Thalassospira sp. TSL5-1: one gene and its partner. The protein of the gene in region 1 interacts with the protein of each later gene in a pairwise test. Links are inferred from orthologs where the notes say so. Each region holds a gene or a part of one and is shown in the gene's direction. Other genes may lie near its edges. The genes, in order: ligA and leuS.

Evidence for each region.
Region 2: the proteins of ligA (region 1) and leuS interact in binary tests that used the Escherichia coli proteins (3 or more experiments, as listed by UniProt). The link is inferred for Thalassospira sp. TSL5-1 from one-to-one orthologs.

What each region holds. Positions count from the first base shown.
Region 1 is NZ_KV880638.1:1,253,098-1,256,380, reverse strand. Bases 274-3,235 are described here. They hold ligA (NAD-dependent DNA ligase LigA), read left to right. Parts: upstream 274-700; coding sequence 701-2,770; downstream 2,771-3,235. Other genes in these bases: LF95_RS15305 (thermonuclease family protein), read left to right, coding at 3,214-3,235; LF95_RS15310 (hypothetical protein), read left to right, coding at 2,812-3,204; recN (DNA repair protein RecN), read left to right, coding at 274-441. In the rest of the region: more of recN, read left to right, coding at 1-273; more of LF95_RS15305, read left to right, coding at 3,236-3,283. UniProt on the Escherichia coli protein: DNA ligase that catalyzes the formation of phosphodiester linkages between 5'-phosphoryl and 3'-hydroxyl groups in double-stranded DNA using NAD as a coenzyme and as the energy source for the reaction.
Region 2 is NZ_KV880637.1:617,446-621,320, forward strand. Bases 252-3,805 are described here. They hold leuS (leucine--tRNA ligase), read left to right. Parts: upstream 252-587; coding sequence 588-3,605; downstream 3,606-3,805. Other genes in these bases: LF95_RS02895 (DUF5610 domain-containing protein), read right to left, coding at 252-277. In the rest of the region: more of LF95_RS02895, read right to left, coding at 1-251.

The sequences.
Region 1 (3,283 bases):
GACCGTGTGCAATTCACCGTTTCCACCAACCCCGGCAGCCCGGCGGGACCGCTTAATAAAATCGCATCAGGCGGCGAGCTGTCGCGCTTTCTGCTCGCCCTGAAGGTGGTACTGGCACGGGTTTCGGCCGTTCCCAGCCTGGTGTTTGACGAGGTGGATAGCGGTGTTGGCGGCGCCACGGCAGCCGCCATTGGCGAACGCCTGCATCTGCTGGCCCAGGAACGGCAAATTCTGGTGATTACGCATAGCCCGCAGGTCGCCGCACGTGGCAGAACGCACCTTAACATCGCCAAGCGCGAAGATGCCGGGGCGATGGTGACACGGGTAAACGAACTGGTGCAGGATGCACGGCGCGAGGAAATCGCCCGCATGCTGGCAGGCCATTCCATTACCGCAGAGGCCCGTGCTGCTGCCGATAGCCTGCTGGGCTTGCCGGCCTGATCGCACCTTTTTCTTCGTCAGGTTGGCAGCAACAGCCACTTGCACCGGCGATAAAACGATGAGTTGATTCCTGTCAGCAGGATCGCAAACGGGCAAACTAACCCTCGCCAGAAAGGCTGCTATATTTTAGAAACACCTGCATCAACGGCCCGCAATCTGGAACGGAAAACAAAACGACATGAGCGCCGATAAAACAGCGTCTGAAACCAGCAGCCAAGCCCCGAACATCGCGGCAGATGAAACCGTAACCGACACTGGCATGGTTCCTGCAATGCCCGAAAGCCGCAGTGACGCAACCCGTCAGCATGCTGAAATTGCGCAAAAGATCCGCGATTTTAATACGGCCTATTACGTCAATGACGAACCGCTGGTGCCTGATGCGGAATATGATGCGCTGTTTAGCCGCTTGATCGAGCTTGAAAGCCGTTATCCGACACTTAAGAAAAACAGCCCGACCCAGGAAGTCGGGGCATCCCCCGCCGAAGGTTTCGCCAAGGTCCGCCATGCGCGGCCAATGCTGTCGCTGGCCAATGCCTTTTCGCGCGAGGATATTGTCGATTTTCTCGCCCGTATTCGCCGCTTTTTGAACCTGACGGCGCATAGCCCGGTTGAACTGGTGGGCGAGCCGAAAATTGATGGCCTGTCACTGTCGCTGCGTTATGAAAACCGCACCCTGGTGAGTGCTGCAACACGGGGTGATGGAACCGAGGGCGAGGATGTTACCGCCAATGTCGCCCATATTGGCGATATTCCCCGCACCCTGCCCGACGATGCGCCCGAGGCCGTGGTGGAAATTCGCGGCGAAGTTTACATGTCGCGGTCCGATTTCCAGAAGCTGAATGCAAGCCAGGCCGAAGCAGGCAACAAAACATTTGCCAATCCGCGCAATGCGGCGGCCGGTTCGTTGCGCCAGTTGGATCCGTCAGTCAGTGCCAAACGTCCGTTACGCTTTTTTGCCTATAGCTTTGGTGAACTGTCCGAAAGCCTGGCGGAAACGCACTGGAATTTCATTGAGAAAATCAAAGGCTGGGGATTTGTCACCAATCCCCATACCCGCATGCTGCACGATGCCGACGAAATCATGGCGTTCTATGAAGAACTCAGCAATCAGCGCGCCGAACTTGATTACGATATTGATGGCATTGTTTACAAAATCAACGATTTTGAGCTGCAATTGCGCCTGGGTTTTGTCAGCCGCTCGCCTCGCTGGGCGATTGCCCATAAATTCCCGGCGGAAAAGGCGAAAACGCGGCTGAAATCGATTGAAATTCAGGTAGGCCGTACCGGTGCGCTGACCCCGGTGGCACATTTGGAACCGGTGACGGTGGGCGGAGTGGTTGTTTCACGCGCGACCCTGCATAACCGCGATGAAATTGAACGCTTGGGCGTGCGGGTGGGCGACCTTGTAACGGTGCAACGCGCGGGCGACGTGATCCCGCAAATTCTGGGATATGTACCCGAGGAACGCCCCGAAAACAGCGTTGAATTTCAGTTTCCCGACAAATGTCCGAAATGCGGCAGTCATGCCATGCGCGAGGAAGGCGAAGTCGTCACGCGCTGCAGCGGCGGGCTGATTTGCCCGGCACAGGCGGTAGAGCGGCTTAAGCATTTTGTATCACGTAATGCCTTTGACATTGAAGGCATGGGCGGCAAACATATCGAAGCCTTTCATGAACTGGGTTGGGTCAAACAGCCGGGCGATATTTTCCGCCTGGAAAACGATCATGGGGAAGACCTGCGCAAACTGGAAGGCTGGGGCCCCAAATCGGCCGAAAACCTGTTTGCCAGCATTAACCAGCGCCGCACCATTTCCCTTGATCGTTTTATTTACGCCCTGGGTATTCGCCAGATCGGCCAGGCCACGGCAAAATTGCTGGCCCGGCATTATGGCTCTGTCGGTACATGGCGCCAAGCCATGGTTGATGCGCAAGAGGCCGATAGCGACGCGCTGCGCGACCTGATCAATATTGACCAGATCGGCCCCGGCGTTGCCCACGACCTTTTGGAATTTGCCGCTGAAAGCCATAACCGCGCGGTTCTGGACGATCTTCAGGGCATTCTGGAGATCACCGATGTCGAAGCCCCGGCCAATGTCGATAGCCCGGTCAGCGGTAAAACCGTTGTCTTTACCGGCAAGCTGGAACTGTTTTCGCGCAACGAAGCCAAGGCCAAGGCCGAAAGCCTGGGAGCGAAAGTTGCCGGGTCTGTTTCGGCAAAAACCGATTATCTGGTTGCAGGACCGGGTGCGGGTTCCAAATTAAAGAAGGCAGAGGAAGCCGGTGTTACCGTGCTTGATGAACAGGGCTGGCTGGATTTGATAGCCACCTGAGACACAAACGGGCATCGCTGGCAGCATATAGGAAAATGATCATGGAAGATTTGACCAGCTTTTTTCACCGCTATGGCGATGCCCATTTAAAACTGTCTTCGGAAGAACTGGGGCCGTTTTTCCACCTGCCCTGCCTGATCAATGATTTAAATGGCGTACATGCCATTTCATCACAGGATGATCTAACGGCCTATCATGCCCCCTTTATCAAAGAACTTGCCAAGGCCCGCCTGGCCCTGTGCAAGGCGATGCTGACCGAACAGCACTCCGCCCTGCCAGGCGGGGCGCGGGCCATCGTGTCCTTCCGGTTTGGGAACGAGGCAAATGATCTGATCTTTGATTGCGATTATGCCTTTGCCCTGATGCGCGTTGATCAGGACTGGAAAATCGTTTTTGCCCAGCTTGGCGAAATTCGATATAGCGACCTTTATTAGGGAAAGGCTATGACAATGCCTTTTCTCCACCCCACCCATTTAACCATCTGCCAAAAAACCGGCACCAATCCCAATGCCC
Region 2 (3,875 bases), on another replicon or contig:
GGGTGTAGTCATCCGGGTTGACACCCTGAATTGATAGACCCGAGCCAGAAAGATTTTCATTGATGGCCGCAACGATCTGATCCGTGCTCAGGGCCTGAACCGAACTTCCCGAAAGCGAGATTTTGGTGGCATCACCAAATACATTGCGTGCCGAGTCTCCGGCATTTGCATTTGCGCCATTGCCCGATACAGCATTGCCGCCCGGCAGATAGGCCTGGGCGGAACGTGTTGATATTCGGTTATCTTGAACAGTCTGGCCGCCAATAAGGAGGTCCATTTCCCTAGCTCCTGCGATCATGCGCGGGAATTTCCACTACATCTTGACTAAAAATCATCGCATATTTTTGCGCAAAAATCCAGCATCCAGTTAACCGCACGGTTGATAGGGCGGGGTTTCGGCACACCCGGTTGAAGATGTCGCTGTATAATGCACCGCAATCCGGGCTATTTAACGCCGATATATGCGATGGGGGATTGCACCTTGGGCCAAGCCCGATTATTGAACAGGGTTTAACCCATTTTACCCGGTCAGGGCGTGTCGAAACTCTCCACGGTTTGACCTGACCAGATGCAGGAGCAGTTTGACAGTGGCAAACCATACAGTGGCAAACTATCAGGAAAGCGCGCAGTCGTTTGAAAAACGCTGGCAGGAATACTGGCGGGAAAACGATACCTATCGCACCCCCAATCCTGGTGATGCGGATTTTGATCCGTCCAAAAAGAAAAGCGTGATCCTCGACATGTTCCCTTATCCCAGCGGGGTGGGGCTGCATATTGGTCATCCGCTGGGCTATATCGCAACCGATGTGAAGGCGCGTTACAAACGCATGAGCGGCTTTAACGTGCTGCATTCGATGGGTTTTGATGCTTTTGGCCTGCCCGCCGAACAGTTTGCCATCCAAACCGGCCAGCATCCGCGCATCACCACCGAAGCCAATATCGACAATATGCTGCGTCAGTTTGAGGTCATTGGCCTCGGCCATGACCCGCACCGTCGTTTTGCCTCGACCGACCCGGAATATTATAAATGGACGCAGTGGATATTCCTGCAACTGTTTAACAGCTTCTATGACCCGCTGATGGAATGGACCGGCCCGGATGGCAATGTTGTCATCGGTCGTGCCCGCCCGATCGCCGAACTGCGCCCGCTGCTGGAAGCTGGTGAATGGCTGCTCGATGAAGATGGCGTTGCCCAGCCTGCCAGCACCCTTGGCGATGGCGTAAAGGCCGAAGGCGATGCCATTGGTGCGGCAATTGACCGTGCCCGTCTGGCCTATGTCGATGAAGTGCCGGTCAACTGGTGCCCGATGCTGGGCACGGTGTTGTCAAACGAGGAAGTCACCAACGAAGGCAAGTCCGAACGGGGTGATTATCCGGTTTACAAACGCCCGCTCAAACAGTGGATGCTGCGCATTACCGATTATGCCGACCGTCTGGTGTCCGACCTTGCCGGTCTGAACTGGCCGAACGGCGTTGTTGAAATGCAAAAAAGCTGGATCGGTCGTTCGGTTGGCGCGCGGGTTAATTTCCCGGTTGCCACTACGTCGGGCGTGGACAGCAAAATTGCCGTTTACACCACCCGCCCGGACACTATTTTTGGCGCAACTTATATGGTGCTGGCCCCGGAACATCCGCTGGTCGATGAGCTTGTCGCCGAAGATGCGAAAGCCGCCGTGAGCGCCTATCGCCAGCAGGCTGCCGAGGTCAAGGCCGTTTCGGCCAAGGATGATGCCGAACGCGAAAAAACCGGTGTGTTTATTGGCGCCTATGCCACCAACCCGGTGACGGGTGATAAAATCCCGGTCTGGATTGCCGATTATGTCCTGATGGGCTATGGCACTGGCGCTATTATGGCGGTGCCCTCGGGCGACCAGCGCGATTTTGAATTTGCCCAAAAATTCAACCTGCCGATCAGGGCCACCACCCGCCCGACCGAAAGCTGGCTAAAGGATAACGCCCCGGCCGCGCTTGCCGGTCTGGAAGGCGATGACCTGCTGGCAAAATATGTTGAAGCCCCCGAAAGCTTTGCTGCGGCCTATACCGAAACCGGCGAAACCATCAATTCCGCCAATGACAGTGTTTCGCTGAACGGCCTTGCAACACCCGATGCCAAAACCCGCATGATTGCGTGGCTTGAGGAAAACGGTATTGGCCGAGGACGCACGCAATATAAACTGCGTGACTGGCTGTTTTCGCGTCAGCGTTATTGGGGCGAGCCGTTCCCGGTTCTGTTCGACATCGAAACCGGCCAGGTGCATGGTGTGGCCGAAACCGCCTTGCCGGTGCTGTTGCCCGATATGACGGATTTCCGCCCGCAATCCAACGAAGACCCCAATTCCGAACCCGAACCGCCGCTGGCCCGCGCCAAGGAATGGATGGAAGTTGCCGGGATTGTTCTTGATGATGGGGCGGTTCTGCCGGTGGATGCCAAGGCGGGCGAGACCTTTGTTCACAACGGTGTGGAATATGCTGTACGCGCGTTTAAGCGCGATGCCAACTCCATGCCCAACTGGGCCGGGTCGTGCTGGTATTTCCTGCGCTATTTCGATGCCCATAACGACGATGCCTTTGTCGCACCCGAAGCCGCTGATTACTGGTCCAAAACCCTGGATGATAACGGCAAGCCGTTGCCGGGTGCGGTCGACCTTTATGTCGGTGGTGCGGAACATGCGGTGCTGCATCTGCTCTATTCACGCTTCTGGCACAAGGTGCTGTATGATCTGGGCCATGTGCAAACGCCCGAACCGTTCCAGCAGCTGTTTAACCAGGGCATGATCACGGCGGACGCCTATACCGACGCGCGTGGTGTGTATGTTGACATTCACGATGTTGAAATGCGTGATGTTGATGGCAAAAAACAGCCCTTTAACAGCAAAACGGGCGAAGCCCTGATCACCGTTCCGGGCAAGATGGGCAAACGCTATAAAAACGGTATCCCGCCCGAGGAAGTGTGCGATCAATATACGATCGATACTTTCCGCGCCTATGAAATGTATATGGGCCCGCTCGATAGTTCCAAACCCTGGCAATCCGATGCCATTGTCGGCATGTTGCGCTTTTTGGGCAATGTCTGGAAACTGGCAACCCAGGCGGAACGCACCGACGTGATGGATGCGAAAATCGACAGTCTGGTGCACAAGACCATCGAAAAGGTTGGCAGTGACATTGACAATCTGCGCCTCAATACCGCCCTTGCAGCCCTGATCGAACTGACCAATGCGCTGGGCAAGCAGAAGGCCGTGCATGAAGACCATATTCGTGCGCTTTACCTGATGGTGTCGCCCTTTGCCCCGCATCTGGGCGAGGAACTGGCCAGCACCCTGGCCCCGGACGAATTCGCCCGCCGCAAATCGGTCATCAAATTTGACTGGCCGGTGTTTGATGCGGAAAAAGCCAAGGATGACGAATTTGAAGTGCCCGTCCAGGTCAATGGTAAAAAACGCGGTGCCATCATGGTTGCCGCCGATGCCGACCAGGCCACGGTCGAGGCCCTTGCCAAGGCCGAAGAAAATGTGGCCCGCCACATTGAAGGCAAGGAAATCGTCAAGCTGATTTATGTCGCCAAGCCGACCCCGAAACTGGTCAATATCGTGGTTAAAGGGTAAGCCCGGCAAGGGATTTTAAAAATGGCGCGTCATGCCGGTTGGCTCCGGGACGCGCCATTTTTGTCTGTGCAGGTTATGCCGCGTTATGCGCTGTTTTCGATTAATTTGCTTCTAATATGCGGTAATATGGCCTATTAGGCTTTTTGCAGTGCAAAATACCCCGGCTGGCTGTTCTGGCGGGCCGCTCCTATTCTAGATGTGCGATGGCCAAATTTGAAAAAGGCGGGCCCGTGGGGCCGCGTGTGTCGCATGTCGCAACCCCGGAGAATT